Regions from separate parts of the Aeromonas jandaei genome, predicted to be linked through region 2. Evidence: predicted binding sites of a transcription regulator. Region 2 holds the regulator's gene; each other region holds the start of a gene.
What was found. Region 2 encodes sigma-54, which starts transcription at its own class of promoters, with help from an activator protein. Its sites were predicted from a motif close to TGGCACNGTTTTNGCTT; they were not measured.
Positions count from the first base shown of each region.

Region 1: a site for sigma-54 is predicted at 2,217-2,233, ahead of glnA (glutamate--ammonia ligase). Genes of this name have one in related genera too.
Region 3: a site for sigma-54 is predicted at 4,011-4,027, ahead of flgA (flagellar basal body P-ring formation chaperone FlgA). Genes of this name have one in related genera too.

Region 1 covers NZ_CP149571.1:1,015,873-1,022,272, reverse strand. The annotation lists gene typA (translational GTPase TypA) at 127-1,938, opposite strand; gene glnA (glutamate--ammonia ligase) at 2,290-3,699, shown strand; gene WE862_RS04960 (DUF4124 domain-containing protein) at 3,814-4,395, shown strand; gene glnL (nitrogen regulation protein NR(II)) at 4,476-5,531, shown strand; gene glnG (nitrogen regulation protein NR(I)) at 5,541-6,400, shown strand, end outside.
Region 2 covers NZ_CP149571.1:486,627-493,026, reverse strand. The annotation lists gene kdsC (3-deoxy-manno-octulosonate-8-phosphatase KdsC) at 1-178, shown strand, start outside; gene lptC (LPS export ABC transporter periplasmic protein LptC) at 175-735, shown strand; gene lptA (lipopolysaccharide transport periplasmic protein LptA) at 722-1,249, shown strand; gene lptB (LPS export ABC transporter ATP-binding protein) at 1,253-1,978, shown strand; gene WE862_RS02460 (RNA polymerase factor sigma-54) at 2,042-3,481, shown strand; gene hpf (ribosome hibernation promoting factor) at 3,503-3,790, shown strand; gene ptsN (PTS IIA-like nitrogen regulatory protein PtsN) at 3,793-4,239, shown strand; gene rapZ (RNase adapter RapZ) at 4,285-5,151, shown strand; gene npr (PTS phosphocarrier protein NPr) at 5,172-5,444, shown strand; gene WE862_RS02435 (BglG family transcription antiterminator) at 5,454-6,400, opposite strand, start outside.
Region 3 covers NZ_CP149571.1:2,435,144-2,441,543, reverse strand. The annotation lists gene flgE (flagellar hook protein FlgE) at 1-404, opposite strand, end outside; gene WE862_RS11715 (flagellar hook assembly protein FlgD) at 415-1,149, opposite strand; gene flgC (flagellar basal body rod protein FlgC) at 1,165-1,584, opposite strand; gene flgB (flagellar basal body rod protein FlgB) at 1,584-1,985, opposite strand; gene WE862_RS11700 (CheR family methyltransferase) at 2,237-3,061, opposite strand; gene WE862_RS11695 (chemotaxis protein CheV) at 3,079-3,990, opposite strand; gene flgA (flagellar basal body P-ring formation chaperone FlgA) at 4,135-4,818, shown strand; gene flgM (flagellar biosynthesis anti-sigma factor FlgM) at 4,912-5,241, shown strand; gene WE862_RS11680 (flagella synthesis protein FlgN) at 5,238-5,654, shown strand; gene yfcE (phosphodiesterase) at 5,699-6,241, opposite strand; partial or broken gene WE862_RS11670 (peptide ABC transporter substrate-binding protein) at 6,252-6,400, opposite strand, start outside.

The sequences.
Region 1 (6,400 bases), 530 kb from region 2:
CAAGGCAAGGTGCAACCGAACCGCGCAACCCAACGCAGATAAAAAAAGGCCCAAACCTGAGGTTTGGGCCTTTCTATCAGCGAATCGTCAGCAACCGTGAGGGCTACCGAGACTCAGCACATGGGATTAACCACGGCCAGAGCGCTTGCGATCCAGCTCGGTCAGCAGCTTCTTACGGATACGGATGCTCTTCGGAGTCACTTCTACCAGTTCATCGTTGTCGATGAACTCGAGAGCTTGTTCCAGAGTCATGCGGATCGGCGGAGTCAGCACCTGAGCTTCGTCGGTACCGGAGGCACGCATGTTGGTCAGCTGCTTGCCTTTCAGGCAGTTAACGGTCAGGTCGTTGGAACGGGAGTGGATACCGATCACCTGGCCTTCGTACACTTCGGTCGCGTGACCGATGAACAGACGACCGCGGTCTTGCAGACCGAACAGGGCGTAGGTCAGAGCCTTACCGGTAGCGTTGGAGATCAGCACGCCGTTCTGACGCTCACCGATGCTGCCACCCTTGTGCGGACCGTAGTGGTCGAAGGTGTGGTACAGCAGACCGGTACCGGAGGTCATGGTCATGAACTCGGTCTGGAAGCCGATCAGGCCACGGCTCGGGATCATGAAGTCCAGGCGAACGCGACCCTTGCCATCCGGGGTCATGTTGGTCATTTCGCCCTTACGCAGACCCAGCTGCTCCATGACGGAACCCTGGTGCGCTTCTTCCACGTCCACAGTAACGGTTTCGAACGGTTCTTGCAGTTCGCCGTCAACGGTACGCAGGATTACTTCCGGACGGGATACCGCCAGCTCGTAACCTTCGCGACGCATGTTTTCGATCAGGATGGAGAGGTGCAGTTCACCACGACCGGATACACGGAACTTGTCCGGATCGTCGGTCTCTTCCACGCGCAGGGCCACGTTGTGGACCAGCTCCTGGTTCAGACGCTCCAGAATGTTACGGGAGGTCACGAACTTGCCCTCTTTACCGGCGAACGGTGAGGTGTTGACCTGGAAGGTCATGTTCACGGTCGGCTCGTCAACGGAGAGCGGCGGCAGCGCTTCAACAGCACCGTTGTCACAGATGGTGTCGGAGATCTTCAGCTCGCCCAGACCGGTGATGGCGATGATGTCGCCAGCTTGCGCATCGGCAACTTCGGTACGGGACAGGCCCAGATAGCCCAGCACCTGACCGACTTTACCGTTGCGGGTCTTGCCGTCGGCACCAACGATGGTGACCTGCTGGTTGGTCTTGACGCGACCACGAGTGATACGGCCGATACCGATAACGCCCACGTAGGAGTTGTAGTCCAGCTGGGAGATCTGCATCTGGAACGCGCCTTCGGTGTCAGCTTTCGGGGCTTCCACGTTGTCGACGATAGCCTGGAACAGCGGCTCCATGTTCTCGGACTCGACGTCCTGATCCATGGTGGCCCAACCGTTCAGTGCAGAGGCGTAAACCACTTTGAAGTCCAGCTGTTCGTCAGTCGCGCCCAGGTTGTCGAACAGGTCAAATACCTGATCCATTACCCAGTCAGGACGAGCACCCGGACGGTCAACCTTGTTGATGACCACGATCGGCTTCAGACCCTGAGCGAACGCTTTCTGGGTCACGAAACGGGTTTGCGGCATCGGGCCGTCAACGGCGTCAACCAGCAGCAGCACGGAGTCAACCATGGACAGTACGCGCTCAACTTCACCACCGAAGTCGGCGTGACCCGGGGTATCAACGATGTTGATGCGGTAGTCATTCCAGCGGATCGCAGTGTTCTTGGCGAGAATGGTGATGCCACGTTCCCGTTCCAGATCATTGGAGTCCATGATCCGTTCCTGGCCTTCCGTGGAGCGGTCCAGGGTACCGGACTGCTGCAGCAGTTTGTCCACAAGCGTCGTTTTGCCGTGGTCAACGTGCGCAATAATCGCAATATTGCGTAAATTCTCTAACATTCTCGCCTCAATCACCGGGTAAAATTGGGCGCTAATTGTACTCTTGCCTTTGTGATCTGCCTAGCAGAATTGCAGTACATTCGCGCATGACAACGGATCTGGATCATAGACCTCGTCTGTAAACCCTGCTTATATGGGGTGCGACCGCATCTTGCGCACTATTTCAGTGCACCAAAACGATCCGCGGCCGCACTATTTTGATGCAACACCAGTCGAGATTGCCTGCTTTTGGGGAACCACCGAGACGGGATTGCCCTGAAATCAGGCTGTCACAAACTTGGCACGATACTGGCTTATGTGAATACGACGACGCATTCACCCAGAGAGTTTTAACACCGGAGGTTATTTAGCATGTCAGTCCAGAACGTTTTGGCCCTGATCCAGGAACACGAAGTCAAGTTTGTTGATCTGCGCTTTACCGACACCAAGGGCAAAGAGCAGCACGTATCCATCCCTGCCCATCAGGTTGATGAAGATTTCTTCGAAGACGGCAAGATGTTCGACGGCTCCTCCATCGGTGGCTGGAAAGGCATCAACGAATCCGACATGGTACTGATGCCGGATGCCGCCTCCGCCAAGCTGGATCCGTTCACCGAAGAGACCACGCTGAACATCGTGTGTGACGTGCTGGAGCCTGCCACCATGCAGGGCTACGACCGCGACCCGCGCTCCATCGCCAAGCGCGCCGAAGATTTCCTGAAGTCCAGCGGCATCGCCGACACCGTGCTGTTCGGGCCGGAGCCGGAATTCTTCATGTTCGACAACATCACCTTCTCCAACACCATGGGCCACAGCTTCGTGAAGATCGAATCCGAAGAAGCTGCATGGAACTCCGGTACTGCCTATGAGCATGGCAACAAGGGCCACCGCCCGTTCGTGAAAGGCGGTTACTTCCCGGTTGCGCCGGTTGACTCCTCCCAGGACATCCGTGCCGCCATGTGTCTGGTGCTGGAAGAGATGGGCCAGGTTGTTGAAGCTCACCACCACGAAGTGGCGACTGCCGGTCAGAACGAGATCGCTACCCGCTTCAATACTCTGACCCTGAAAGCGGACGAAGTGCAGGTGCTGAAGTACGTGATCCACAACGTGGCCCACGCCTACAACAAGACCGTCACCTTCATGCCGAAACCCATGTTCGGTGACAACGGCTCCGGCATGCACTGCCACCAGTCTCTGGCCAAGAACGGCGTCAACCTGTTCGCCGGCGACCTGTATGGCGGTCTGTCCGAGATGGCGCTGCACTACATCGGCGGTATCATCAAGCACGCCAAGGCCATCAACGCCTTCGCCAACCCGACCACCAACTCCTACAAGCGTCTGGTTCCGGGTTATGAAGCACCGGTCATGCTGGCCTACTCTGCCCGCAACCGCTCTGCCTCCATCCGTATCCCGGTGGTTCCGAGCCCGAAAGCCCGTCGTATCGAAGTGCGCTTCCCGGATCCGGCAGCCAACCCGTACCTGGCCTTTGCAGCTCAGCTGATGGCCGGTCTGGACGGTATCATCAACAAGATCCATCCGGGCGATGCCATGGACAAGAACCTGTACGACCTGCCGCCGGAAGAGGCTGCAGAAGTACCGACCGTTGCCGGTTCTCTGGACGAAGCACTTGCTGCTCTGGATAGCGATCGCGAGTTCCTGACCCGTGGCGGCGTGTTCAGCGATGACTTCATCAACTCCTACCTGGAACTGAAGCAGCAGGATGTTGACCGTGTACGCATGACCCCGCACCCGCTGGAGTTCGAGCTGTACTACTCCGTCTAAGCCGGAAACTGCTGTCCGGTTAATCGGACCAGCTTGCCCAATCGTGACAAAACCCGCCATCTGGCGGGTTTTTTCTCTGATAGGATTAAGCAAGATACCGTCAAGGAGAGATGGATGAACAACAAGTATGGCATCGGGCTTGTCGCCCTCCTGTTGCTGACCTCATTTGGTACGCATGCCGCCAAGGTCTACTCCTGGGTCGATGGCAATGGCGTCACCCACTACACGGATGCCCCTCCTCCCGGCAAGAAGGTAAAGGAAGTCGATCTGCGCACGGCCCCCTTCTTAAGCGGAGCCCCCCGTTCGGTACAGGTGGAGAACTTCAACTCCCTGACCGGTGTCGATGCCAATAAGAAGAAAGAGGCAGCCAAGCTGGTCATCGCCCTGCTTTCACCGGAACAGGGCAGCACTCTGCGCGACAACACCGGCAATATCGTCTTCCAGGGCCAGATCAGCCCCAAACCACCCACCCAGTATGATGTGCGGCTGACACTGGATGGCAAAGCGGCTCCCCTTGTCAGCAACAGCCTCTCGATCCGGGTCGAAAACGTCGATCGCGGCGCCCACGAGGCCCAGCTCGAACTGCTCGCCAAAGACGGTACGATCCTTGCTAAATCGACTCCAGTCACCTTTTACCTGCATAGAGCAAGCGTGGATCCGGCTCCCAAACCCACCCCCAAAGCCAACCAGGGGTGATATAGCGCACCGATGCGGGTAAACTCAATGCACCATATCGGTGCATTGCAGGTGCACAGCACCGTTTTAGGGAGAAACCTGTGCCAACCCGCTCGGACAACGCCAAAACACTCTTGGATAATTTGCTGACCGCCGTGATCCTGATGGATGAACGGCTCTGCATCCAGTTCGTCAATCCTGCCGCCGAGCAGCTGCTCTCTCTCAGTGAACGACGGCTGATCGGCATTGAACTGCCCCATCTGCTGGAACATATCTCCCTCGACCTGCAACGACTGAAACAGTGCCTCGTTTCAGGGCAGGGCTTTACCGATAGCGAAGTGACTCTGGTGGTAGAGGGAGAACCGCGGTTGGTAGAGCTGAGTGCTACTCCCATGGCCGACCACGAGCAGCGCCTGCTGGTCGTGGAGCTTCGCAAGATCGACCAGCAGAAAAAGATCAGTCAGGAGCAGCAGCAGCATGCCCAGCAGCTGGCAGCCAAAGAGCTGGTTCGCGGTCTCGCCCACGAAATCAAGAATCCCCTCGGCGGCCTGCGCGGCGCAGCCCAGCTGCTGCAAAAGGAGCTGCCCGACCCCGCCCTGCGCGAATATACCGGCATCATCATCGAACAGGCCGATCGGCTGCGGGTACTGGTCGATCGCTTGCTCGGCCCCCAGCGCCCCGGCCGCCACCAGATGCACAATGTCCATTCGGTGCTGGAGCAGGTACGCCGACTGGTGGAGCTGGAGCTGCCACCGACGGTGCGCATCGAGCGGGATTACGATCCCAGCATCCCCGAATTCGAGATGGAGCCGGATCAGCTGCAGCAGGCGTTTCTCAACATAGTGCGCAACGCCGCCGAAGCGCTGGGCGATCAGACCGGGCTTATCCGCATCAAGACTCGCACTGCGTTCCAGATCACCATCCACGGTCAGCGTTACCGGCTGGCGGCGGAGATCAAGATCATCGACAACGGCCCCGGTATTCCCGATGCCATCCGCGACACCCTGTTCTATCCCATGATCACCGGCAAAGAGGGCGGCACCGGGCTTGGCCTCTCCATCGCCCAGAACCTCATCGACCAGCACAAGGGGAAAATCGACTGCATCAGCTGGCCGGGCCACACCGAATTCACCATTTTTCTATCGCTTCGCAAGTAAGGGAACACCATGACAGCCAAAGTGTGGATCGTCGACGATGACAGCTCTATCCGCTGGGTGCTGGAACGCACCCTCGGCAGCGAAGGCTTCAACTGCGAAAGCTTTGCCGATGGCGAAGCCCTGCTACACGCCCTTGAGCTGCGCTCGCCCGATGTCATCCTCTCCGATATCCGGATGCCGGGCATCGACGGCCTGAGCCTGCTGGAGCAGATCCACCGCCGTCAGGCCGATCTGCCCATCATCATCATGACCGCCCACTCGGACCTCGACAGTGCGGTCAACGCCTACCAGCGCGGCGCCTTCGAGTACCTGCCCAAACCGTTCGACATCGACGAAGCGGTGACGCTGGTGCGACGCGCCGAGAATCACCTCAAGGAGCAGCGCACCAAGCGCAAGTCTCGTCAGCAGGAGACGACCGCCACACCGGAGATCATCGGTGAGGCGCCGGCGATGCAGGAGGTATTTCGCGCCATCGGCCGTCTCTCGCGTTCCAGCATCTCGGTGCTGATCAACGGCCAGAGCGGCACCGGCAAGGAGCTGGTTGCCCACGCCCTGCACAAGCACAGCCCGCGAGCCCACAAAAACTTTATCGCCCTCAACATGGCTGCGATCCCGAAAGATCTCATCGAATCTGAGCTGTTCGGTCACGAGAAGGGGGCGTTCACCGGCGCCAACAACATCCGCCACGGCCGCTTCGAGCAGGCCGACGGCGGCACCCTGTTTCTCGACGAGATCGGCGACATGCCGCTGGATGTGCAAACCCGGCTGCTGCGGGTCTTGGCCGATGGCCAGTTCTACCGGGTCGGTGGCCATCAGCCGGTGCAGGTGGATGTACGGATCATCGCCGCCACCCACCAGAATCTGGAGAA
Region 2 (6,400 bases):
GCCGGTGATGGAGGCCTGTGGCCTAGGTATTGCCGTTGCCGATGCCCATCCGCTGGTACTGAGCCGTGCCGATATGGTGACCCGGCTTGGCGGCGGTATGGGGGCTGTGCGCGAAGTGTGCGATCTCATCCTGCAGGCACAGGGCCATGACGATTATCAGCCCGAGGTATCGGCATGAGCAGACAAACCCTGTTGTTTGGCCTGCTGTTTCTGGTCGCTCTGGTGGCCTGGCAGCTTGGCAAGGTGGAGCTGGTGCCCGAGGCCAAGGTAAAAACCGAGCACTATCAGCCGGATTTTGTCGCCAGAGATCTGGTGACCACCCGGTTCGATGTCAACGGCAAGCGTACCGAGCGGCTGGAATCCCGATATGCTGAGTATTTCCAGATCCTCGAGCAGGCGACCTTCGAAAAACCGGTGGTCTACATGTTTGACGAGCAGGGACAGGCCGAGTGGAAGGTGACGGCCGAGACCGGCGTACTCAATACCGATGACAACGTGATTCTGCGGGACAAGGTGCATCTGGACGGGTTGCTGCCGGACTCCTTTATCTCCAAGCTGGATACGCCCTATATGGAGCTGGATCTGGTGACACAGGACGTACGCAGCAATCGGCAAGTGAACATTTTGGGTCAGGATTTCCAGACCGAAGGGGTTGGCCTCAAGGGCCATCTGGACCGCAAATATTTTGAGCTACTGGATCAAGGTCATGCCATCTATTTCAATGAAAAACGCTAATCTGGCCCTCGCCGCTCTGATGCTCTGCGGCACAGTCAACGCCAAGGAGTCCGACTTCACCGAGAAGGTCTATGTCGACGCCATCAAGCAAGTGGCCGAGATGCAGGACAACCGCATCACCTTCGAGCAGGATGTGACCATCAATCAGGGCACCATCAGGATCAAGGCTGACAAGGTTGTGGTAACCCGCTCCGGTGAGAAAGGAGCCGAGGTGATGACTGCCTACGGTAAACCAGCCACCTTCTTCCAGATCCTGGATAACGGCAAGCCGGTCAACGCTCATGGCGACAGCATTCGTTACGAGCTGAAAAAGCGTCTGGTGACTATCACCGGTAACGGCCAGCTCAAGCAGGAAGATAGCCAGGTCAACGGCGACCTGATCCGTTACGACATCGTCAAACAGAAGATGATTGCCGAGAGCAAGACCCCGAACCAGCGGGTCAAGACGGTGTTCCTGCCCGATCAGGTCGAAAATTTCGACAAGCCCGCCGACCAGAAGAAGCAGGGAAAATAAGCCATGGCAGTATTGAAAGCAGTCGGCCTGCAGAAGAGTTACAAGCGTCGCATGGTGGTTAGCGACGTGAGCCTTGAGGTTGGAACCGGTCAGATCGTCGGCCTGCTTGGCCCCAACGGCGCCGGCAAGACCACCTCGTTTTACATGATCGTCGGGCTGGTGCAGCGCGATGCCGGTCTCATCACCATTGACGATCAGGATATCAGCCTGCAGCCCATGCATGTGCGTGCCCGCAACGGCATCGGTTACCTGCCGCAGGAAGCCTCAATTTTCCGCCGCCTCACTGTGTATGAAAACCTGATGGGGGTGATGCAGACGCGCAAGGAGCTGAGTCGCGAAGAGCGGGAGGACAAGGTTCAGCAGCTGCTGGAAGAGTTCAACATCACCCATATCCGCGACAACCTGGGGCAAAGCCTCTCCGGTGGTGAGCGGCGCCGGGTCGAGATTGCCCGGGCGCTGGCAGCAGAACCGCGCTTTATCCTGCTGGATGAACCCTTCGCGGGGGTTGACCCGATTTCTGTGATAGACATCAAGAAGATCATCCAGCACCTGAAAGATAGGGGTCTTGGCGTCTTGATTACCGACCACAACGTCAGAGAGACTCTGGACGTATGCGAGAAGGCTTATATCGTCAGCCACGGCCAGATGATTGCCGAGGGTGCCCCGGCCGATATCCTCGCCGATGAACAGGTCAAGCGCGTCTATTTGGGCGATCAATTCAGTCTATAGTAAGGGGGCAGCCTTCATTCTCTGTGACAGTGCCTCGCTGAACATAAGGATATCCCGACGTAGATGAAGCCGACATTACAGTTGCGTCTCGGTCAGTCCCTGACCATGACGCCGCAATTACAACAAGCGATTCGTCTGCTCCAGCTCTCCTCTCTGGAACTCCAGCAGGAAATTCAGCAAGCGCTCGAAAGCAATCCTCTGCTGGAGCAGGAAGAGAGCGACGTGCAGGAGACTGCCCCGCAAGAGGCTGTCGATGCCAGCCAACTCGACTCCAGCGATGCCATGGCTCAGGAGCAGATGCCGGACGAGCTACCGGTAGATACCACTTGGGATGAGGTTTACTCCGCCGGTACTGCCCAGAGCGCAGGCCCGATCCACGACGGTGAAGACAGTGTCTATCAGGGCGAGACCACCGAAAACCTGCAGGACTATCTGCTGTGGCAGATGCGGCTCACTCCGTTTAGCGATGTCGATGCCGCCATCGCGCTCGCCATCATTGATGCCATCGACGAGTCTGGTTATCTGACCGTTGCACTGGAGGATATCCAGGCTGCCGTCAGCAGTGACGAGGTGGAGGTCGAGCTCGACGAGGTGGAGGCTGTCCTCAAGCGGGTGCAGCATTTTGACCCGGTCGGTATCGCCGCCCGTTCGGTGCAGGAGTGCCTGCTTATCCAGCTGGAGCAGTATGCCCCCGAGACCCCTTGGCTCAACGAAGCCAAAGAGGTGATCCTCGAGCACATGGATCTGCTCGGCAACCGCGATTATCGCACTCTGGCCCGTAAAACCCGCCTCAAGGAGAGCGACCTCAAGGAGGTGCTGGATCTGATCCAACTGCTGGAGCCGCGCCCCGGCAATGGCATTATCCAGAGCGACTCCCAGTATGTGATCCCCGATGTTTCGGTGGTAAAGCGCCAGAACCGCTGGGTGGTGGAGCTCAACCCCGATTCTGCCCCGCGCATCCGGGTCAACGAGACCTATGCCGCCATGGCCCGCAACGCCCGCAGCAGCACGGATACCCAATTCATCCGCTCCCACCTGCAGGAGGCCAAGTGGTTCATCAAGAGCCTTGAGAGCCGCAACGATACCCTGCTGAAAGTAGCCAGCTGTATTGTCGAGCAGCAGCAGGGCTTTTTCGAGTATGGTGAAGAGGCAATGAAGCCGATGGTGCTCAACGACATCGCCGAAGCGGTGGAGATGCATGAGTCGACCATCTCCCGGGTGACCACCCAGAAATACATGCATACCCCCCGTGGTATCTTCGAATTGAAGTTTTTTTTCTCCAGCCATGTGAACACCGAAGGAGGAGGAGAGTGCTCATCGACCGCAATTCGCGCGCTCATCAAAAAGCTGGTGACGGCAGAGAATCCTGCCAAACCGTTAAGTGATAGCAAGATCGCGGATTTGCTGGCCGAACAGGGTATTATGGTGGCTAGACGCACGATCGCTAAGTATCGCGAATCCTTGTTTATCCCACCTTCCAATCAGCGCAAACGCCTGGTTTAGGCAAAACAAAAGGATGATGTTATGCAAATTAACCTGACCGGACACCATGTCGAGATCACCGAAGCTCTGCGTGATTATGTGAATAACAAATTTGCCAAACTCGAGCGTCATTTTGACCACATCAACAACGTGCATGTGGTGCTTAGCGTAGAGAAACTGAACCAGATTGCCGAAGCCAAACTGCATGTCAGCGGTGGCGAGGTGTTCGCCAACTCCGAGCATGCCGATATGTATGCCGCGATTGATACCTTGCTCGACAAGCTGGACAGGCAGATCATCAAGCACAAAGATAAGTTAAATAAAAAATAACTATGCAACTTGAACACATACTGAGTCGGGACTGCACCAAGAGTGCAGTCCCATGTACCAGCAAGAAACGCGCCCTTGAAATCATCAGCGAGCTGGCTGCCGAACGTCTCGGCACCTCCCGCCAGGCGCTGTTTGAATGCTTGCTGGCCCGCGAGAAAATGGGTAGTACCGGGATCGGTGCCGGTATTGCGATCCCCCACGGTCGAATTGACGATGAGTTCCCGCCAACTGCGATCCTGATGACCTTTGCCGAACCTATCCCTTTCGACTCCATCGACAATCAACCGGTTGACCTGCTGTTTGCCTTGCTGGTACCGGAGAGCGAGTGCAAACAGCATCTCAAGACCCTTTCCCTGATGGCTTCCAAGCTGGGCGACAAGGCGGTCTGCCGCCAGTTGCGTCAGGCTACCAGCGACGAAGAGCTCTATCAGATCATGACCTCGGCCTGATGTGCAGGCCCTGATGACACACCCGTTTTGGCGTGAGGGAACAAGATGCAGTTAATCGTGGTGAGTGGACGTTCGGGCTCCGGCAAGACGGTAGCCCTGCGGGTGCTGGAGGATTTGGGCTACTACTGTGTAGATAACCTGCCGGTCAACCTGCTGCCCCAGCTGATCGTCTCGGTCGAGAGCCAGTACGACAAGCTGGCGGTCAGCATCGACGTGCGCAACCTGCCCGGTGACCCGGAAAAACTGGAGAATCTGCTGGCTCAGGTTCGCAACGAAGGGCGGGTTGAATTTGCCAGCTTCTTCTTCGATGCCGACAACGGCACCCTGCTCAAGCGCTATGGCGAGAGCCGTCGTCTGCACCCCCTGTCGCGCAACAAGCTGTCGCTGGATGAGGCGATCCGTCAGGAGACCCACCTGCTGGCGCCGCTCTCCTCTACTGCCGACCTGCGCATCGATACCACCAACCTCAGCATTCACGACCTGAGCGAGCTCATCAAGACCCGGGTGCTCGGCAAGAAAGAGAACGAGCTGGTGCTGGTGTTCGAATCTTTCGGCTTCAAGTACGGCATACCCAAGGATGCCGACTTCGTGTTCGATGCCCGCTTCCTGCCCAACCCGCACTGGATCCCGGAACTCAAGCCTTTTACCGGCAAGGATGAACCGGTCGCCAGCTACCTCGCGGCGCAAGCTGATGTGATGCTGTTTACCCAACAGATCGAAAACATGCTGGCGACCTGGTTGCCCCATCTTGAGCGCAACAATCGCAGCTATGTGACGGTCGGCATCGGTTGCACCGGCGGTCAGCATCGTTCGGTCTTTATCGCGGAGCGGCTGGCAGCGGCCTTCAGAGCACTGGGCAAGAACGTGCAGCTCCGCCACCGCACCCTCGACAAGAACCCATCCCACTCCTGATGACGCAATAGGACGGCCCAATGACAGTCTCTGCTTCGGTTGAAGTGAAAAACAAGCTGGGCATTCACGCCAGACCAGCCATGATGTTGTTCGAGCTGGTACAGGGATTCGATGCCCATGTGTTGCTGCGTAATGAAGATGGGGTCGAGGCCGATGCAGACAGCGTGATTGGCCTGCTGATGCTGGACTCCGCTCAGGGCAAGCAGGTGGAAGTGCAGGTTGAGGGCCCCGAAGAGGTTGAGGCCCTTGCCGCCGTCGTTGAGCTGTTCACCTCGGGTTTCAACGAGGAGTAGTGGCGACGCTCAGGGCGCTACTCTTGCCAGCGCCTTGAAATCGGCAAAATCACGACAAGCCAGCAGACTTCTGCTGGCTTTTTCATTCATCAGCGCCAGAAAAAGATCGTAGAGCCCCATCGCCTCCTCATAGTCAGCCTTGCTGATGGCCAGCACGAAGATGAGGGTGGCGTTTTCGCCATTGCCCCAGTCGATCCCCTGCGGGGCCAACACGGTATAGGCCAGCGTTCGGCGTGCCAGCAGGCCGAGGGAGTGGGGCAGGGCGATACCCTCGCCCAGCATGGTGGAGACTATTCGCTCCCGCTCCTGCAGGGAGGCCCTGAAGCCGCTCTCTACCAGATCCTCCGCCTCCAGTTGGCTGCAAATGCGATCAAATAGTTCCGCCTGGGTAATCGGCTCGTTGACCACCATGAAATGGTCTGCATCGAAGTATTTGTCGAGCATATAGGGACGGGTGCGGTCGATCAGTACCAGCTTGCCAAGTTGCTCCAGCTGGTACTGGGTCGGGAAGGGGTCTACCTGCACTACCGGCACATCCTTTTCGCTCACCTTGACGGTACTGATGACAAAATCCTGTTTGATCTGCGCCAGCCCGTCGTAATCCCGTACCGATTCCAGCGTGGTCAGCTGCAACTGGGGATACTCTCGCTTGATGCGCGCTTCCAGTACGCGGAAGGTGGCGTTGCCCGCATCGCACAGCAGCAGTGCCTGCGGGCGGCGGGTATAGCCGATATCGTAGTGGCGCTCCAGCCCGACCCCGATATGGATCACCAGATAACCGATCTCGTGGTGAGTCAGCCGGTAAGGGGTCTGCCTGATCCACTCCGAGATGGCTGCCAGCGTGATGTCGTAGGCGAGGGGGTAGTACTGCTTGATGTGGTCTGCCAGCGGATTGTGGCTGCCGATCTGGTACTTGACCCGCAGCAGCATGGCGCTGATGTGGGTCTGCAGGTCGG
Region 3 (6,400 bases), 1.9 Mb from region 2:
GTGCCATCGACGTTTACCTCATAACCCTGCAGATAGGCCCCTTGGTTATTGACCATATAGCTGTTTTCATTGAGCTTGAAAGCCCCCGCACGGGTGTAGGTGCGATCTAGGTTGGTCAGACCATCCGAAGTGACAAAAAAGCCGTTACCCTGGATCGCCAAATCCAGCGCATTATTGGTAAATTGCAGTGCCCCTTGATGGAACTGCTGGGCAACAGCGCCTGTCGCGACACCATTACCGACCTGCGTCTTTCCATTGACAAAGATTGAGTTGGCATAGACATCAGCAAATTCAGCACGTGACTCTTTAAAGCCCATGGTGTTGACGTTGGCAATGTTGTTGGCGGTGACGTTCAAGTCTTTCTGTGCCGCATTGACACCGCTCAAGGCATTGTTAAATGACATATATTGCTCCTCAGATCGATGCTGTCGACTTGGTCGTTGACGGTTTCTGGTTTTGGTTGCTTCCCGAAATTTGCAGGATGCTGTTCAGGGTTGTAGTGCCCAGTCCTCTCAAATTGAGCTGGGTCGGATTTGAACCGTTCCCCAGGACCACGCTATCAACCTTGCCATAAGTAAACGCAGTGATACTTTCCGACTTGCCATCCATTGCCCCGTTGGCCTTGATGACGTACTTGCCTGCTTTTGCCGGGTTGCCATCTTTATCTTTGCCATCCCAGCTAAATTCCACGTTACCTCGTTGCTCCCCTTCCAGGGAAAACTCCTTGATAACCTGTCCCTTCTCATCTTCTACCGTAATCTTGACGTTCGAATACTTGTTCTCAAGACCCACAGCAACGACACCGGAAATGGAACCATCCTTTTCCAGATAACCCACGTTGCTTGGCAGCAATACATTCTGGCCAACCAGCGCAGATGCCTGCAACGCCTGACTAGAGGTCATCAGGGTGTTGAGATTGCTCATTTGTGCAGAAAGACTGCTGATGCCCTCAGATGTCGACATCGAGGTCATTTGAGAGAGCATCTGCGCATTGTCTACCGGCTTGAACGGATCCTGGTAGGCAAGTTGCTTGGTCAGCAGCGTCAAAAATGCTGCCTGATCCAGCTCCTTTTTGGGGGCAGTTGTCGTGCCTGTCGTCTGACTAGTGGTTCGGCTGATGCCGTTCACACTGTTGGTTGTATCAACCATGTTGCATTCCCCCTATCAGGACTTGCCAAGATTCAGCGTCTGCTGAAGCATTTTCTTGGCCGAGTCTGCAACCTGAACGTTCGTTTGATAGCTGCGCGAGGCATTGATCATGTCCGCCATCTCTTCAACCATGTTGACGTTCGGCTTGAAAATGAAGCCATCCTTGTCCGCCATGGGATGATTGGGGTTGTACTCCTTGAGCAATGGAGCCTTGCTCTCGACAATCCCTTTCACCTCAACCCCAACCGAGCCCTGATTATCCGACATAGCCTGATCGAGCTGAGCGGCAAAAATTGGCCGCCGGGCATGGTAAGTTTTTTCCACACTGGAGCTGACGCTATCTGCGTTGGCCATATTGCTGGCAACAGTGTTGAGCCGCACGGTCTGCGCGCTCATGGCCGAGCCGGCTATGTCAAAGACCTTGAACAAACTCATCACTGTTCTCCTTTCAGCGCCTTGAGCAGGCCGCTGATCTTGCTATTCATGAATTCAAGGGAGGTCTGATACTCAAGGCTGTTACGCAGGAACTCTGTGCGCTCCTGCTGCACATCCACCGTATTGCCGTCACCGGTATCAGGCTGCAACGGGTTGCGATATTGAACCGAACCGGGCGCATCCATATTCAAGGCAAAGTGTTTTTCGCTGGTGGTAGCCAGACCAAACCCCTGTTGTTGGTGCTGCGCATCCTGCAATGCCTGTGCAAAGTCGATATCTCTGGCCTTGTAGCCAGGGGTATCGGCATTGGCAATATTGCTGGAAAGCACTTCTGCACGCTTGGCACGAACCCCCAGCGTGTATTGATGAACACCAAATGCCTTGTCGAATGAAAGAGCCATAGCTCACCTCCTGCTTGATACTGTTTCCAAGCAAGAGCTATGCCACAAAAGACAGGTAATGAGAGGTACGCAAGTAAAGGGTTGCATCATCAGGAAGCACGGAATGCGCCAATAAACAGGCTGACGATGGAGAACCCACGCACAGAGGGCTTCTGGCATGTCTGGTATAAATAAAGAGGGAGGCATTGTGCCTCCCTCTGGCGTGATATTGCCGCTATTCTGTCAATCCAGCTGGAGTGCGGATTGAAGGCCTATTTCACCTTGTAAACAATCCCCGGATTGCAACGGATCATCTCGAATCGATCAGTCAAACCAGCCAGTGACTCCGATGCCCCCAGCATCAGATATCCTCCCGGATTGAGGCTTGCAGCAAACTGGTTGAGGATCTTTGACTTCACTTCTGGGGCAAAATAGATCAGCACGTTACGACAGAAAATAATGTCAAATTTACCGAGCAAGCTATAGCTTTCCAGTAAATTCAAGGGACGGAACGTGGTCAATTTTCTGACTCGTTCCACCACCCGCATTTTATTGTCACCGTATGGTTCAAAGAACATCTTCTTGCGCTCAGGTGACAAGCCCCGCGCCAAAGCAAGGCTGTCGTAGACACCCTCTTTGCACTGGTTGAGCATGGTGGTCGAAATATCCGTCCCCACGATCTGTACACCACCAGGCAAGGTGCCGGGCTTTTTCATCTGCTGCTCCAGCGCCGTCATGGCAATGGAGTATGGCTCCTGCCCGGAAGATGACGCTGCAGACCAAATCTTGACGGGTCGGCCGCTTTTACCCAGTTCAGGGAAAATCTTGTCAGTCAGCAACTGGAACGGATAGGTGTCACGAAACCAGAGTGTCTCGTTGGTTGTCATGGCATCTACCACTGCCATTTTCAGGTCACGCTCTCGCACACTCATTGCACGGGTAACCAGGTCAGACAGACTCTCGATGCCAAACTGAGCCATCAAAGGTGAAAGACGGCTCTTCACCAGATACTGTTTGTTATCACCCAGCACGATTCCGCTCTGTACCGCCAGAAAATTGCTGAACTGTTTGTATAAGTCGTCCGAAAGTGTCTTCATGCAGCTGTTCTTCTTTATTAGAGTGCGTTTTGTACGGCCTTGGCCAATTCATCCGGTTGGAACTTGGCGATAAAATTGTTGGCCCCCACTTTCTGCACCATTGCCTGGTTGAATACTCCACTGAGGGATGTGTGCAGAATAACATGCAAGTCTTTGAGATTGGGATTATTGCGGATCTCGGCAGTGAAGGTGTAACCATCCATCTCCGGCATTTCGATATCCGAAATGACGAGGGCAATCTGCTCCTTGATAGGACCATTCTTGGTCATCTCAAGCAGCATGTTCAATGCTTCACGACCATCTTTTGCCAATACACACTCAACCCCGATTGCCTCAAGTGCGCGCTGAACCTGTTTACGAGCAACCGATGAGTCATCGGCTACCAGCACAGGGCGTCCGAGAGTGGGGTGCTCGACACTCGCTTCAACCAGCTCCTGACTAACCTCGGTGGAGACCGGAGAGATCTCGTTGAGAATGCGTTCAACGTCGAGAATTTCAACCAACTCACCGTCCACTTCGGTAACCGCCGTCATGTAGTTGATACGGCCTGCGCCCTTCGGCGGCGGTAGAATTGATTCCCAGTTCATGTTGATGATGCGCTCGACCGAGTGGACCAAAAATCCCTGAATGGAGCGGTTGTACTCGGAGATAATAATGAAGCACTTGCTCAGGTCTTCAATGGGACGTTTGCCCATCGCCATGCTCAGGTCAATAACCGAAATAGTCTGACCCCGAATGTGCGCTACCCCGCGAATGCAGGAGTTCAACTTGGGCATCACGGTCAAGGGAGGACACTGCAACACTTCACGCACTTTGAATACGTTGATGCCAAATCTTTGACGTCCATTGAGACGAAACAACAACAACTCCAGCCGGTTTTGCCCCACTAGCTGGGTACGTTGGTTGACCGAGTCCAGGATACTGGCCATAAACACTCCCTAAAAACGCTTGGCATTAATCATGCATGCGTGATGGATTGCGTCAGACTATCGATGTGACAACGAACAGATTCTGAAGCAATCATAGTTAAATATGGTGATATGCGTGAACAACTTATCGACCAACGAGCAAAAATGATTAACCGACTTTTACTCATCAGCCTCTTTTTTGGCAGCATCTCTTCCAGCCACGCCTCGGACGTCACCACCTATTTGCAAGAAAAAGCACAAGAGTTCGTGTTTAACCAGCTCGAGGTGCCATTAGATGCCAAGGCTGAAGTAACGGCGGCAACCCTTGATGAGCGACTTCCATTGACCCGCTGCGACGATCTATTGACCATCAGCTTACCTGGAAAAATGGAAATTCGCCGTAATACAACAGTTTACCTGAAATGTGAGGAAGACAAACCCTGGGATGTCTATCTTCCGGTACGAGTGAGCATCCAGAAGCCCTATGTAACGGTCAACGCTCCGATTGCCAAAGGCGACCTATTGAGTGAAAGCCAGCTGCAACTGGGTTATCAGGATCAGACGCTAATCCGCGGCGACTACCTGACCGACATGAGCATGCTGGTCGGCGTACGCAGCAAACGAGAAATCAAACCGGGGCAACCAATCCGTTTGAGTCAGGTATGTGTAGTATGCAAAGGTGATCAGGTCACTCTGACAGCCGAAAATAGCAGCTTCCAGATCAAAACCATGGCCCGAGCCTTGCAAGATGGCAGCTTCGGAGAGATCATCAAGCTTGTTAATATTCGCTCCGGAAAAACTGTCGAAGGAAAAGTCAGTGCAGTCGGTGCCGTAACGGTCGCTTTTTAAATGTCGGGTTTATCACCAACTTTTTTCTAAAGTTTTGACCTGCCGCACCGATAAACAGGTAAGCAAACCTTAAAGCAGACGAAGGTAACTCAAATGGCCATCAACAATATCAACAACTTGGCGAATAATCGGTTGCAAAACACCGTTAGCAGCCAGGGGACAGGCAACAAGTCAGTCACCTCTTCTTCGCCAGAGCCCGAAAATAAAGCGGCTGCAGTCAAGCTGGACTCCGTCTCCTTGACCAGCGAGGCCCAACAATTGCAAAAGATGCAGCAGAATCTCAATGCGGCCTCAACCGGCAACGAAAGTAAGGTCGAGCGGCTCAAGAAAGCCGTTGCCAGTGGCGAATATCAGGTGAACAGCGAAGCTGTGGCCAAGAAGATGTTCAGCTTTGAGACCAATCTGGACAAAGTTCTCGGATGATGGATCTGCCTTCGTTACTGCACACCCAGGATGAACACCTCAGCCAGATGCAAAGCATTCTGGAAGAGGAGTTCTCGTTGCTCGAAAAGCATCAGGCACTGGCCCTGCCCGAACTCACCGAGCGAAAACAGCTGCTGCTTGCTGAAATAGAGAGTCTGGATAAACAGCTGGCCCAATTGCCTGAGTTGGCTCAGCAACTGGCGGCTTATCCTGACGAGATGACCAGGATCCGGGAAAAACTGGATGCCTGTCAGGAACAAAATGACCTCAACGGTCGACTGCTGGAGCTCAGCATTGTCTCCAATCGCCGTCTGGCGAGCTTTTTAAGTCAGCTGCGCGATCGCAACAGCCTCACCTACGATGCCAAGGGCAATACCCGCTCAGGCACCCGCTCCTTCGGTATCAAGGCCTGACTCTCGACGAGTCAGGCCTTGCCACTTTCTGCAATCAATAAGACCTACAGCACCAGTCGCAGTAATTCTCGCCCGTCGACACAACTTTTGACGCTCAGGACTCCCGCCTCATAGCAGCCATAACTGGCTGGCAGTTCACCGCGTGGAAAACAGATGGAGCCCGGATTCATCAAGATCTGGTCTCCCTGCCGCTCCAGTACCGGAACATGACTGTGGCCGCTCAAAAATACACTGTCCGCAGGCAGTTGCACCTCATCGGGGCGGTAGAGATGACCGTGACTCATAAACCAGCGGCGCCCATCAACCAGTAGCTGGTTGTAAGGGGCTGTGATGGGAAACGCGAGCAGCATCTGATCCACTTCGGAATCGCAATTTCCCCGCACCGCCATGATATAGGGGGCCAGCTCGTTGAGGCGCTCGGCAACTGCAGCCGGGTTGTATCCTTCAGGCACGGGATTGCGCGGGCCGTGGTTGAGCAGATCGCCGAGCAACAGGTAGTGGTTGGGCTGCCAGGTGTCCAGCCGTGACAGCACCAGATCCAGAGCCGTGATGCTGCCGTGAATGTCGGAAATAATGGCAAGTTTCATTAGGTGCTCCTTACAGCGGGCCGAAATAGAGATCCTTGGTGGCAATCGTCCCTTTCAGATTCTGGCTGGGAAGCCCGTGCAAAGTGGGATCAACCAGTCGCATCTGGTTGTAATGATACACGGGGATGATGGGCGCCTCTTCCATCAGCAGCTGTTCGG